2 regions of the Streptomyces sp. NBC_01334 genome follow, and region 2 is predicted to be linked to the other one. Evidence: predicted binding sites of a transcription regulator. Region 2 holds the regulator's gene; the other holds the start of a gene.
What was found. The regulator HrcA, encoded in region 2, represses chaperone genes, less so after heat shock. The targets are predictions, from matches to a motif close to TTNGCACTCNGNNNNNCNGAGTGCNAA.
Positions count from the first base shown of each region.

Region 1: the regulator HrcA is predicted to act here: its motif matches at 1,419-1,445, upstream of groL (chaperonin GroEL).

Region 1 covers NZ_CP130718.1:4,581,053-4,588,288, forward strand. The annotation lists gene groL (chaperonin GroEL) at 1-1,257, opposite strand, end outside; gene OG736_RS20400 (cold-shock protein) at 1,603-1,809, opposite strand; gene OG736_RS20405 (ubiquitin-like small modifier protein 1) at 2,263-2,538, opposite strand; gene thrC (threonine synthase) at 2,673-3,974, opposite strand; SAM riboswitch class I at 3,993-4,158, opposite strand; gene OG736_RS20415 (glucosyl-3-phosphoglycerate synthase) at 4,329-5,273, shown strand; gene OG736_RS20420 (alpha,alpha-trehalose-phosphate synthase (UDP-forming)) at 5,395-6,807, shown strand; gene otsB (trehalose-phosphatase) at 6,795-7,236, opposite strand, start outside.
Region 2 covers NZ_CP130718.1:3,516,356-3,523,591, reverse strand. The annotation lists gene OG736_RS15845 (SpoIIE family protein phosphatase) at 1-736, shown strand, start outside; gene hemW (radical SAM family heme chaperone HemW) at 1,243-2,475, shown strand; gene OG736_RS15835 (DUF3097 domain-containing protein) at 2,535-3,338, opposite strand; gene OG736_RS15830 (MBL fold metallo-hydrolase) at 3,381-4,097, opposite strand; gene hrcA (heat-inducible transcriptional repressor HrcA) at 4,260-5,276, shown strand; gene dnaJ (molecular chaperone DnaJ) at 5,277-6,413, shown strand; gene OG736_RS15815 (nitronate monooxygenase) at 6,616-7,236, shown strand, end outside.

The DNA.
Region 1 (7,236 bases), 1.1 Mb from region 2:
CTGGATGAGGGCCACGCCACCACCGGCGACGATGCCCTCCTCGACGGCGGCCTTCGCGTTGCGGACGGCGTCCTCGATGCGGTGCTTGCGCTCCTTGAGCTCCACCTCGGTGGCGGCACCGGCCTTGATGACCGCGACACCGCCGGCGAGCTTCGCCAGGCGCTCCTGCAGCTTCTCGCGGTCGTAGTCCGAGTCGCTGTTCTCGATCTCGGCGCGGATCTGGTTGACCCGACCGGCGACCTGGTCCGAGGAGCCGGCACCGTCGACGATGGTGGTCTCGTCCTTGGTGATGACGACCTTGCGGGCCTTGCCGAGCAGGTCGATGGTCGTGTTCTCGAGCTTGAGACCGACCTCCTCGGAGATGACCTCGCCACCGGTGAGGATGGCGATGTCGTTCAGCATCGCCTTGCGGCGGTCGCCGAAGCCCGGGGCCTTGACCGCGACGGACTTGAAGGTCCCGCGGATCTTGTTGACGACCAGCGTCGACAGGGCCTCGCCCTCGACGTCCTCGGCGATGATCAGCAGCGGCTTGCCGCCCTGCATGACCTTCTCGAGGAGCGGGAGCAGGTCCTTGACGTTCGCGATCTTGGAGTTCGCGATCAGGATGTACGGGTCGTCGAGGACGGCCTCCATACGCTCCATGTCGGTGGCGAAGTACGCCGAGATGTAGCCCTTGTCGAAGCGCATACCCTCGGTGAGCTCCAGCTCCAGACCGAAGGTCTGGGACTCCTCGACGGTGATGACGCCTTCCTTGCCGACCTTGTCCATCGCCTCGGCGATGAGCTCGCCGATCTGGGTGTCGGCGGCGGAGATGGAGGCCGTGGAAGCGATCTGCTCCTTGGTCTCGACATCCTTGGCCTGCTCGAGCAGGGCACCGGAGACGGCCTCGACGGCCTTCTCGATACCGCGCTTGAGGGCCATCGGGTTGGCGCCGGCGGCTACGTTGCGCAGGCCTTCCTTGACCAGGGCCTGGGCGAGGACGGTCGCGGTGGTCGTACCGTCACCGGCGACGTCGTCCGTCTTCTTGGCGACTTCCTTGACCAGCTCGGCGCCGATCTTCTCGTACGGGTCCTCGAGCTCGATCTCCTTGGCGATGGAAACACCATCGTTGGTGATCGTGGGTGCGCCCCACTTCTTCTCGAGGACGACGTTGCGGCCCTTGGGGCCGAGCGTCACCTTCACGGCGTCCGCGAGCTGGTTCATGCCGCGCTCGAGGCCGCGCCGTGCCTCCTCGTCGAACGCGATGATCTTGGCCATGTGAAGTGGTCCTCCCGGACTGGGGTGGATTGCTCCGGACCGCGCTGGCGCCCGCGACGGACGGCTCGCCGGCCTCGTGGTTCCTTGCCCCACCTGGCCTGCGGGCCTCACCGACCCGGTCCTCGTTGTCACTCTCACCTTCAGAGTGCTAACGCCAATGATTAGCACTCGACCCATGAGAGTGCAAGCGCCTCCACCGGACCCGTGCCCTTCCGGACACCCCTCGCGGACGGCTCGCCGACGCCTCGCGGACGCCCCCGGACAGACCGAAGGGCTCGCCCCCCGTGGAGGTGCGAGCCCTTCGTCAGTTGTACAGAAGAACGACGCTTTCAGTCGGCGCGTGCTTCAGCCGGTCGCGAGCCGGACCATGTCCGCCTGCGGCCCCTTCTGACCCTGCGAGATCTCGAAATCGACCCGCTGACCCTCTTCCAGGGTGCGGTAGCCGTCCATCTGAATCGCGCTGTAGTGGACGAAAACATCCGCACCACCGTCGACCGCGATGAAGCCGTACCCCTTCTCCGCGTTGAACCATTTGACGGTGCCCTGAGCCATGCCTAACTCCCCTATTACTGGCCCTTGCACGGATCCACACTTCGCGGATCCGGGTCAGACCTCACCCCCCGGTTGGCTTGGGGGCGTGCGCCGGAACGCGTCGACCGCGGCTGAATGTATCTGTCCAACTGCCGTCTGCAACAGGTCAGTCGGACGAGAATTCCGGACGCATGGGATCCGGAATGTGGCGAGAATTCGCCTGAATTAAGGGCAAGTCGGGCCCTACATAAGCCACAAAAGCCACGAAAGAGGCGCACACATTGGCTGCTTCTTGTCGGGCGCGAGGCAGAAATCAAAGGCTCCGGATCCGGTGATCCGGACCGGGTTCCCCAACTGTACCGCGCTCAACCACACTGAATTGCCCCCTCCGCTTCTATCGCGGAGAGGGCAATTCGATGAACACTCGGTAATCGCTGTTACCGACGGTTACTACCGATGGGTACTGAACTACGGTCAGCCACCTGCGACGGCCGGGATGATCGAGACGCCGGCGCCGTCCGGGGTCGCCGTCTCCAGCCCCTGCTCGAAGCGGACGTCGTCGTCGTTCACGTACACGTTGACGAACCGACGCAGCTTGCCCTGGTCGTCCAGGACCCGGGCGGCGATGCCGGTGTGGTTCTTCTCCAGGTCGGCGATGACCTCACCGAGGGTCGCCCCCTCGGCCTTCACCTCGGCCTGGCCGCCGGTGTAGGTGCGCAGGATGGTGGGGATGCGGACGTTGACGCTCATGTCTGGTGGTCTCCGGTCGGGTAGTCGGCCTCAGGGACGCGGGGCTGTCTGGATCGTGCGACTGCCGCCGCGTGGGCGCGGCCGGCCCACGCCGGCCCGCAGCACACATACGGTCTTACAGCGGAGCGCCCCGCTCATGACGCGAGGCCGGCCTCGCGGAAGGAGTCGAGGTTGGGACGGATGGTCGCGGTCAGCCCGGTGCCGGCCACCGCGTCCAGGGTCTTCAGTCCGTCGCCCGTGTTGAGGACGACGGTCGTCCTGGTCGGGTCGAGAAGGCCGTTCTCGATCAGCTTGCGCGTCACGCCCACCGTCACACCACCGGCGGTCTCCGCGAAGATGCCCTCGGTGCGCGCCAGCAGCTTGATCGCGTCGACGACCTGCTCGTCGTTCACGTCCTCCACCGCGCCGCCGGTGCGCCGCGCGATGTCGAGGACGTACGGACCGTCCGCGGGGTTGCCGATGGCCAGCGACTTGGCGATGGTGTTCGGCTTCTGGGGGCGGACCACGTCGTGCCCGGCCTTGTAGGCCACGGACACCGGGGAGCAGCCCTCGGCCTGCGCGCCGAAGATCTTGTACGGCTTGTCCTCGACCAGCCCGAGCTTGATCAGCTCCTGGAGGCCCTTGTCGATCTTCGTGAGCTGGGAGCCGGAGGCGATCGGCACGACCAGCTGGTCCGGCAGCCGCCAGCCGAGCTGCTCACAGATCTCGTACGCCAGCGTCTTGGAACCCTCGGCGTAGTACGGCCGCAGGTTGACGTTGACGAAGCCCCAGCCCTCGCCCGCCGAGTCGCCGATGAGCTCGGAGCAGAAGCGGTTGACGTCGTCGTAGTTGCCCTCGATGCCGACGAGCTCGCCGCCGTAGATCGCGGCCATGACGACCTTGCCCTGCTCCAGGTCGTGCGGGATGAACACGCAGGACCGGAAGCCCGCCCGGGCGGCGGCGGCGCCGACGGCACCGGCCAGGTTGCCCGTGGAGGAGCAGGAGAGAGTGGTGAAGCCGAACGCGCGGGCGGCCTCGATGGCCTGGGCGACGACGCGGTCCTTGAAGGAGTGCGTCGGGTTGCCGGAGTCGTCCTTGACGAAGAGCTTGCCGGCGTCGACACCCAGTTCACGGGCGAGGTTGTCGGCCTGGACGAGCTTGGTCCAACCGGGGTTGATGTTGGGCTTGTCGGCCACGTCCGCGGGGACGGGCAGCAGCGGCGCGTAGCGCCAGATGTTCGCGGGCCCCGCCTCGATGCGCTTGCGGAGCTCCTCCGTGTCGTAGGAGGAGAAGTCGTAGGCGATCTCGAGCGGGCCGAAACACTCCTCGCAGGCGAAGACCGGGCCGAGGGGCACGCGGTGGCCGCACTCGCGGCAGGTCAACGCCGCGGCCGGACCGAGGTCGACAGCAGAGGACGTCGTAGAGTCGGTGGTGCTTGCAACAGTCTGCGCAGCCATGTGAGGCGAGGCCCTTTCTCCTCATCTTCCTCACGACGCATCTCGCCGTGAGACGGATTTGGCACCTTCCCGAGCCGGGAGCCTCGCGAAGCGATCACCACGTGGATCAGTGATCGTTACGAGACCGGCTGGAGGGTTGCCGGGGCTTCATCGGGCCGTATCCCTCTGCCCCTCTGGATGAGCGGTATGAAGTTGTGAACGGGGGGCGACCTCGGACATGCGATGGTCATCCGCGTTGTTCAAGACTGTAACCGAAGGCCAGGACAGTTGAGATAGTCGTCCGAACCGCGAGATGGATCACACGGTCACCTCCTGTGCACCCGGTGTGATCACGACAGTGAGGAGCCGCAGACTGTGCTTCGAGAAACTGAGCGCTGGCTGGCCACCCGCTCCTGGTCCGTGACCGATCGTCCGCTCCACCGGATCCTGGCCGCCAAGCGCGCCACGAACCAGTCGGTGTCCGTCGTCCTGCCCGCGCTGAACGAGGAGGAGACGGTCGGTGACATCGTCGCGGTCATCCGTCACGACCTCATGCACCAGGTCCCGCTCGTCGACGAGATCGTCGTCGTCGACTCGGGATCGACCGACCGTACGTCCGAGGTGGCCGCGGCGGCCGGCGCGCGGGTCGTCCACCGGGACGACATCCTGCCGCGGATACCGGCCGTGCCCGGCAAGGGCGAGGTCCTGTGGCGCTCCCTGCTGGTCACCACCGGGGACATCGTCTGTTTCATCGACGCCGATCTGAGGGAGTTCTCCTCGGACTTCGTCTCGGGGATCGTCGGCCCGCTGCTCACCGACCCCGGGGTGGATCTGGTCAAGGGCATGTACGACCGCCCGCTGGGCGGCGCGGCCGGCCAGGGCGGCAGGGTCACCGAGCTGATGGCCCGCCCGCTGCTCAACATGCACTGGCCGCAGCTGGCCGGGTTCGTGCAGCCGCTCGGCGGCGAGTACGCGGCCCGCCGCGGTCTGCTGGAGCAGCTGCCCTTCCCCGTCGGCTACGGCGTGGAGCTGGGCATGCTGGTGGACGCCCTGCACCTGGTGGGCCTGGACGCCCTCGCCCAGGTCGACATCGGCGTGCGCAAGCACCGTCACCAGGACGGGCAGGCGTTGGGCCGGATGGCGGCGGCCATCTACCGCACCGCCCAGCTCCGGCTGGCCCGCGGGCACCTGATCCGCCCGTCCCTGACCCAGTTCGAACGGAGCGCGGACGGCTTCGAGCCGCGCACGTACTCCGTGGACACCGAGGAACGGCCGCCGATGGCGGAGATCGCGGAGTACGCGACCCGCAAGGTCGCGTAACGCGTCGGACGGGCCGTATACGGCGATAGCGCCGATAACGGCGATATACGGCCAGATACGGCCCGTCCACACAGCGCGACCGTACGTTTGAGCGTTTCCCGACCGGGCTAGGTTGAGGCGTATGGCTTCCACGCACGACACTGCCGCCCCGGCCGCCGAGGTGCTGGTCGCGTCCAACCGCGGCCCGGTCTCCTACGAAGTACGCGAGGACGGCTCGCTGCACGCGAAACGCGGCGGCGGCGGGCTGGTCTCCGGTCTGTCGGCCATCGGACCCGAGGCGGGCGCCCTCTGGGTGTGCTCGGCACTCTCCGACGGCGACCGGGAGGCGGTCCGGCGCGGCGTCGGCGAGGAGGGCGTGCGCATGCTGGCCGTTCCGGCCGACGTGCACGCCGACGCGTACAACGGCATCGCCAACTCCGTGCTGTGGTTCGTCCACCACCTGCTCTACCAGACGCCGCTGGAGCCCGCCTTCGACGCGGAGTTCCGCCGCCAGTGGGCGTCGTACGAGGCCTACAACCGGGCGTTCGCGGAGGCGCTGGCCGAGGAGGCGGCGGACGGGGCGGCGGTCCTCGTGCAGGACTACCACCTGTGTCTGGTGCCGGGGATGCTGCGTGAGCTGCGCCCGGACCTGCGCATCGGCCACTTCTCGCACACGCCGTGGGCGCCGGTGGACTACTTCGCGCTGCTGCCGGGGGACATCCGCGAGCAGCTGCTGCACGGCATGCTCGGCGCGGACCGCCTGGGCTTCCTCACCCGGCGCTGGGCGGACGCGTTCACCGCGTGCTGTACGGAGTTCGCCGGCGGTCCCGGCAAGACGCAGATCGGCGTGCACGGTCTCGGCGCCGACGCCGACTTCCTGCGCGAGCGCTCGCACCGGCCGGACGTCGACGAGCGCTTGGCGGCGCTGCGCGCGGAGATCGGCGAGGGCCGCAAGGCGATCGTCCGCGTCGACCGCACCGAGTTGTCCAAGAACATCGTGCGCGGGCTCCTGGCCTACCGACAGCTGCTCGACGACCACCCGGAGTGGCGCGAACGGGTCGTCCACGTGGCCTTCGCCTACCCCTCCCGCCAGGACCTCGCCGTCTACCGCGACTACATGGCCGAGGTGCAGCGCCTGTCCGAGAAGATCAACGACGCCTACGGCACGCCCGGCTGGACCCCGGTCCTGCTCAACCTCAAGGACGACTTCGCCCGCTCCCTCGCGGCCTACCGGCTGGCCGACGTGGCCCTGGTGAACCCGATCCGCGACGGCATGAACCTGGTCGCCAAGGAGGTCCCGGTCGTCTCCGACGAGGGCTGCGCGCTGGTCCTGTCCCGGGAGGCGGGGGCCTACTGGGAGCTGCGCGAGGACGCGATCACGGTGAACCCGTACGACGTCCTGGAGACCGCCCGCGCCCTGCACGAGGGGCTGACCATGAAGCCGGAGGAGCGGGCCGCGCGCACGAAGCGGCTGTCCGCGGCGGCGACCGCGCTTCCCCCGGCCCAGTGGTTCCTGGACCAGCTGAACGCCCTGCGGGAGATTCAGCCGAGCTGAGCGGCCAGTTCCCGCAGCAGCCGTACGACGCCGGCGGGCCCGTCGACGACGAGGTCCGCGCGCTCCGCCAGTTCACCGACCTCGGTGCTGCCGCTGCACACCAGCAGCCCGGGTACGCCGTCCGTGCGGAGCTTCTCCACGGCGGCGAAGGCGGGCAGGTCGCCGAGGTCGTCACCGGCGTAGAGGACGGACCGCGCGCCGGTCTCGCGGACGTGCTCCAGCAGGGCGACGCCCTTGTCCATGCCCGGCGGGCGCAGCTCGAGGACCATCCGGCCGGGTTCCACGATCAGGCCGTGCCGGGCGGCGAGGTCGGTGAGCGGGGCCCGCAGCGCTTCGAAGGCGGCCCGGGGGTCGTCGGCGCGGCGGGTGTGCACGGCGACGGCCCGGCCGCCCTTCTCCTCGACCGAGACACCCGGCCGGTCCCCGGCG
Region 2 (7,236 bases):
GGTCGCCGAGATCCCGGGGGTGCGCAGCGCCCTCGTCTACGAGCCGCGCGAGCAGGGCGGGCCGAGCGGCGACTTCTACGACCTGTTCCCGGCGGGCGACGGCCGCTGGTGCTTCGCGGTGGGCGATGTGCAGGGCAAGGGGCCCGAGGCGGCCGTCGTCATCGGCCTGGCCCGGCCCTGGCTGCGGCTGCTGGCCCGCGAGGGCTATGGCGTGGCCGACGTCCTGGACCGGCTCAACCAGCTCCTCCTCGACGACGCGACCGAGGCCGCCGACGCCGCCGCCCGCGCCTTCGTCGGCCCCGCCGGGCCGGGGGACGGCCCGCAGACCCGCTTCCTGTCGCTGCTCTACGGCGAGCTGGCCCCCTTCGAGGGCGGGGTCCGCTGCACCCTCGCCTCCGCCGGGCACCCGCTGCCGCTGCTGCTCGGCCCGGACGGTTCGGTCGCCACGGGCGGGCGACCGCAGACCCTGCTCGGAGTCATCGAGGACGTCACGTACACCAGCGACAGTCTGGAGCTGCGGCCCGGCGACAGCCTGCTGTGCGTCACCGACGGCGTCACGGAACGGCGCTCGGGCCTGCGGCAGTTCGACGACGAGGACGGTCTCGCCGCGGCGCTGGCGGGCTGCGTCGGACTCGACGCGGAGCTGATCGCGGAGCGGATCCGGCGGCTGGTGCACGAGTTCGGCGACCAGCCGCCGGAGGACGACCTGGCGCTGCTGGTACTTCAGGCGGAGTAGCCGCCGCTCGTGCTCGTACGCGGGGGCGGCGCGCGGCGGGGCCGGAGCCGGGCGGGCGGTCGGCGATGGTGGCGGGGCCGGCCAGGCGTGGCGGTGGCGGGGCCAGGCGTCGCGGCAGAGGCGAGGCCGGGTACGGCGGTGGCGAGGCCCGGGCGTGAAGGTGATGGTGGCGGGCAGGGGGCGACCAGGGCCTGCTGTTCCTCGCGTTCATGCGGGACCCCGCGCTGCTCGCACGGGTGCGCGCCGGATGGCGACCCAGGACGAGCTGAGCGGATTCGCCGAGGCGGGGCTCGGCGGTGGCGTACATCCTGCCGGGCACACGAGCGGGACGGCCACTGGGCGCGGAGCCGCTGGGCTGACCGCCCACCGGTGTCCGGCACCGGCCCCGTATCCGGCGCTCGCCCGGTATCCGGCACCGGCCCGGCGGCCGGTGTGCGGGTCCGGTGGGTGTGGTCCGGGTCGGCGGGGCATCCGGGATGGGGTGGACGTACGGGACAATGGGCTGCATGCCTTCCGCACTTCCCGACGGTGAGCCGGTTCCCGACGACGGCGCGCTCCCCGCGCACGCGCTCGCCGGCGCCGCCGACCGCCCCCTCGGGTTCTATCTGCACGTCCCGTACTGCGCGACCCGCTGCGGCTACTGCGACTTCAACACCTACACCGCCACCGAGCTGCGCGGCACCGGCGGAGTGCTCGCCTCCCGAGACAACTACGCCGACACCCTGATCGACGAGGTGCGGCTGGCCCGCAAGGTGCTCGGCGACGACCCGCGCGAGGTCCGCACGGTCTTCGTCGGCGGCGGTACGCCGACCCTGCTGGCCGCCTCCGACCTGGTGCGGATGCTGGGCGCGATCCGTGACGAGTTCGGGCTGGCGGCGGACGCGGAGGTGACGACCGAGGCGAACCCGGAGTCCGTCGACCCCGCCTATCTGGCCACTCTCCGCGAGGGTGGCTTCAACCGGATCTCCTTCGGCATGCAGAGCGCCCGGCAGCATGTGCTGAAGGTGCTCGACCGCACGCACACCCCCGGCAGGCCCGAGCGCTGTGTGGCGGAGGCCCGGGCGGCGGGCTTCGACCACGTCAACCTGGACCTGATCTACGGCACCCCGGGCGAGTCGGACGACGACTGGCGGGCCTCGCTCGACGCCGCTCTGGGCGCCGGCCCCGACCACGTCTCGGCGTACGCCCTGATCGTCGAGGAGGGCACCCAGCTCGCCCGCCGGATCCGCCGGGGCGAGGTCCCGATGACCGACGACGACGTCCACGCCGACCGGTACCTGATCGCCGAGGAGACTCTCGCCGCGGCGGGCTACGAGTGGTACGAGGTGTCCAACTGGGCCACCTCCGAGGCGGCCCGCTGCCTGCACAACGAGCTGTACTGGCGCGGCGCCGACTGGTGGGGCGCGGGCCCGGGCGCGCACTCGCACGTGGGCGGCGTCCGCTGGTGGAACGTGAAGCACCCCGGGGCGTACGCGGCGGCGCTGGCGGCCGGACGGTCGCCGGGGGCCGGACGGGAGCTGCTGCCGGAAGAGGACCGCCGGGTGGAGCGGATCCTGCTGGAGCTGCGGCTGCGGGAGGGCGTACCGCTGGCCCTGCTGCGGCCGGAGGGGCTCGCGGCGTCACGCCGGGCCCTGGCGGACGGACTGCTCGACAGCGGCCCCTACGACGACGGGCGTGCCGTGCTCACCCTGCGCGGGCGGCTGCTGGCCGACGCGGTGGTACGGGACCTGGTGGACTGACCCCGGAGCCCGGAGCCCGGAGCCCGGAGCCCGGAGCCCGGAGCCCGGAGCCCGGAGGCTCAGGGCGCGGTCACGAAGTCGATCAGTTCCTCGACCCGGCCCAGCAGTTCCGGTTCGAGGTCCTTGTAGGAGCCCACCCGCTTCAGGATCGCCTGCCAGACCGCCCCGGTGTTCTCCGGCCAGCCCAGGGCCCGGCACACGCCCGTCTTCCAGTCCTGGCCGTGCGGTACCCGGGGCCAGGCCTCGATGCCGACGGCCGACGGCTTCACGGCCTCCCAGATGTCGATGTACGGGTGGCCGACGACCAGGGCGTGCTCGCTCGTGACCGACCGCGCGATGCGCCACTCCTTCGTGCCGGGGACGAGGTGGTCCACCAGGACGCCCAGCTTCGCGTCGGGACCCGGCGCGAACTCGGCGACGATCGCCGGCAGGTCGTCCACGCCCTCCAGGTACTCCACGACCACGCCCTCGACGCGCAGATCGTCGCCCCACACCTTCTCGACCAGCTCGGCGTCGTGCCGGCCCTCGACGTAGATACGGCCGGCGCGGGCCACACGCGCGCGTGCCCCGGGGACGGCGACCGAACCGGAGGCGGTACGGGTGGGACGTACGGGACCGCCGGACGGAGGCCGTACGAGGGTCACGACCCTGCCCTCCAGCAGGAAGCCGCGCGGCTCCAGCGGGAACACCCGGTGCTTGCCGAAGCGGTCCTCCAGGGTCACCGTGCCCGCCTCGCAGCGGATCACCGCCCCGCAGAACCCGGTGCCGGGCTCCTCCACCACCAGCCCGGCCTCCGCCGGGACCTCGGGGACCGGTTTCGGCCGCTTCCAGGGAGGGGTCAGGTCGGCGGAGTACTGGCGCATTCGGATGACGATAGGAGAAGCGCCGGGCCGAGGGACACACGATCAGCGCGACACGCCGAAACGGGCCGCCAGCGCGTCGCGTTGCGCCCGTACGAACGCCGCGTCCACCACCGCCCCGTGGCCGGGCACGTACAGCGCGTTCTCGCCGCCGAGTTCGAGGAGGCGGTCGAGGGCGGCGGGCCAGCGGGACGGTACGGCGTCGGGGCCGGCCTGGGGCGCGCCGGACTCCTCGACCAGGTCGCCGCAGAACACCGTCCCGGGGCTGCCGGGGACCAGGACCGCCAGATCATGGGCGGTGTGACCGGGGCCGAGGTTCGCCAGCAGGACCTGCCGGCCGCCGCCCAGGTCGAGGGTCCACTCGCCGGAGACGAGGTGCCGGGGCCGGACGAGCGCGTCCGCGGCCTCCGTCGCCGCCGTCTCGTCGAGACCGTTGCGCACCGCGTCCGCCCGCAGCTCCTCGGCCGGCACGGTGTCCACCCCCACCGCTCCGAAGACCTCCGCGCCCGCGAACGCCGCAGCCCCGAACACATGGTCGAAGTGGGGGTGGGTGAGCGCGAGATGGGTCACACGGGAGCCGGTGAGTTCCTCGGCCCACGTCCGCAGCCGCGCCCCCTCGGCCAGGCTCGATCCCGCGTCGATCATCAGTACCGCGCCCGCCCCGACGACCAGCCCCGCGGTGCAGTCCCAGCCCGGCAGCCGTACCCGTCCCACCCCGGCCGCGACCCGCTCCCACCCCAGCTCTTCCCAAGTCACCGTCATACCGCGACGCTAGCCCTACGACGCTGCGCCGGGGGCCGACCTTGCCCCGGGTGTACCCCACAGCCGTACACTGGGCCGGGGAACGCTGGCACTCGGATGTGAAGAGTGCCAGACGGGGCTCCCAGGGGACTACTGGGGACGACTGCTGGAGGTGTGCGCGCGATGCTGAGTGAACGCAGGCTCCAGGTGCTGCGCGCCATCGTCCAGGACTACGTCGGCACCGAGGAACCCGTGGGGTCGAAGGCGCTCACCGAGCGTCACAGCCTCGGCGTGTCCCCGGCGACGGTCCGCAACGACATGGCCGCCCTGGAGGACGAGGGGTACATCGCCCAGCCGCACACCAGTGCCGGGCGGATCCCCACGGACAAGGGCTACCGGCTGTTCGTCGACAAGCTGGCCGGCGTCAAGCCGATGACCGGTCCCGAGCGGCGGGCCATCCAGAACTTCCTCGACGGCGCCGTCGACCTCGACGACGTGGTGGCCCGGACCGTACGGCTGCTCGCGCAGCTCACCCGGCAGGTCGCCGTGGTGCAGTACCCGTCGCTGACCCGCTCGACCGTGCGGCACGTGGAGCTTCTCTCGCTCGCGCCCGCACGCCTGATGCTCGTGCTGATCACGGACACCGGGCGGGTCGAGCAGCGGATGGTGGACTGCCCGGCACCCTTCGGGGAGGCCTCGCTGGCGGATCTGCGCGCGCGGCTCAACAGCCGGGTCGCGGGCCGGCGGTTCGCGGACGTGCCGCATCTGGTGGAGGATCTGCCGGACGCGTTCGAGACCGAGGACCGCGGCACGGTCACGACGGTGCTCTCCACCCTGCTGGAGACGCTCGTCGAGGAGAACGAGGAGCGGCTGATGATCGGCGGAACCGCCAATCTCACCCGCTTCGGACATGACTTTCCCCTCACCATCCGGCCCGTCCTGGAGGCACTGGAGGAGCAGGTCGTGCTCCTCAAGCTCCTTGGCGAGGCGGGGGATTCGGGCATGACCGTACGCATCGGTCACGAGAACGCCTATGAGGGACTCAACTCCACTTCGGTGGTGTCGGTCGGCTACGGTTCGGGCGGCGAGGCAGTCGCCAAGCTGGGCGTGGTCGGACCGACCCGCATGGATTACCCGGGAACGATGGGAGCGGTACGAGCGGTGGCACGGTACGTCGGACAGATCCTGGCGGAGTCGTAGGTGGCCACGGACTACTACGCCGTTCTCGGCGTGCGCCGCGATGCGTCGCAGGAAGAGATCAAGAAGGCCTTCCGGCGGCTCGCGCGCGAGCTGCACCCGGACGTCAACCCGGACCCGAAGACCCAGGAGCGGTTCAAGGAGATCAACGCCGCCTACGAGGTGTTGTCGGACCCGCAGAAGAAGCAGGTCTACGACCTCGGCGGCGACCCGCTGTCGCAGTCGGGCGGCGGAGGCGCGGGCGGCTTCGGCGCCGGCGGCTTCGGGAACTTCTCGGACATCATGGACGCGTTCTTCGGTACGGCGTCGCAGCGCGGTCCGCGCTCGCGCACCCGGCGCGGCCAGGACGCGATGATCCGGCTGGAGATCGACCTCGAGGAGGCGGCCTTCGGCACGACCAAGGACCTCCAGGTCGACACGGCGATCGTCTGCACGACGTGCAGTGGCGAGGGCGCGGCCCCCGGCACCAGCGCGCAGACGTGTGACATGTGCCGCGGCCGCGGCGAGGTGTCGCAGGTGACGCGGTCGTTCCTCGGGCAGGTCATGACCTCGCGGCCGTGTCCGCAGTGCCAGGGCTTCGGCACCGTCGTGCCGACCCCGTGCCCGGAGTGCGCGGGCGACGGGCGCGTGCGCTCGCGCCGCACCCTGACGGTGAAGATCCCGGCCGGTGTCGACAACGGCACCCGGATCCAGCTCGCGGGCGAGGGCGAGGTCGGCCCCGGCGGCGGCCCCGCCGGCGACCTGTACGTGGAGATCCACGAGCTGCCGCACGCGCAGTTCCAGCGGCGCGGCGACGACCTGCACTGCACGGTGACCCTGCCGATGACGGCGGCGGCGCTCGGCACCAAGGTGCCGCTGGAGACGCTGGACGGGCTGGAGGAGGTCGACATCCGGCCCGGTACCCAGTCCGGCCAGTCGATCCCCCTGCACGGCCGGGGTGTCACGCATCTGCGGGGCGGGGGGCGTGGTGACCTCATCGTGCATGTCGAGGTGCAGACGCCGAGCAAGCTCGACCCCGAGCAGGAGCGGGTGCTGCGGGAGCTGGCCAAGCTGCGCGGCGAGGAGCGGCCCACCGGGCAGTTCCAGCCCGGGCAGCAGGGGTTGTTCTCCCGGCTGAAGGACGCGTTCAACGGGCGGTGACGGTGGGTGTGCGGGGGCTTTCTCGCCCCCGCCGCCCCTTCCCTTTCCCGTCCCTGGGGGCTGCGCCCCCAGACTCCCGTATCGGCCCTGAACGGGCCTCGTCCTCAATCGCCGGACGGGCTGGATCTGCCGGCACGTGACAGCACGTGTCAATGGGAAGGGTCGATTCGGACTTGTTCGGAGGACGTGACAACATGCCGTCATGTCCTCCGCACTGACCGATCTCTTCCCGTATCCGATCGTGCAGGCCCCCATGGCGGGCGGTGTCTCCCTCCCGCGGCTCGCCGCCGCCGTGTGCGAGGCCGGCGGGCTCGGGTTCCTGGCCGCCGGGTACAAGACGGCCGACGGCGTGTACCAGGAGATCAAGCAGCTGCGGAGCCTCACCGCCCGCCCCTTCGGCGTGAACCTCTTCATGCCGCAGCCGGAGTACGCGGAGACGGGCGCCGTCGAGGTCTACGCCCACCAGCTGGCCGGCGAGGCCGCCTGGTACGAGACCGAGCTGGGCGACCCGGAGAGCGGCCGCGACGACGGCTACGACGCCAAGCTCGCGGTGCTGCTGGACAACCCGGTGGCGGTGGTCTCGTTCCACTTCGGCATCCCGAGCGCCGAGGTGCTCGACTCCCTGCGGCGCGCGGGAACGTTCACCCTGGTCACGGCGACCACCGCCGCGGAGGCCCGCGCGGTGGAGCGGGCCGGCGCGGACGCGGTGATCGTGCAGGGTGTGGAGGCCGGCGGCCACCAGGGCACCCACAAGGACAACCCGGAGAACGACCGCTCCGGCATCGGGCTGCTCGCGCTGATCGCCCAGGTCCGCGAGTCCGTG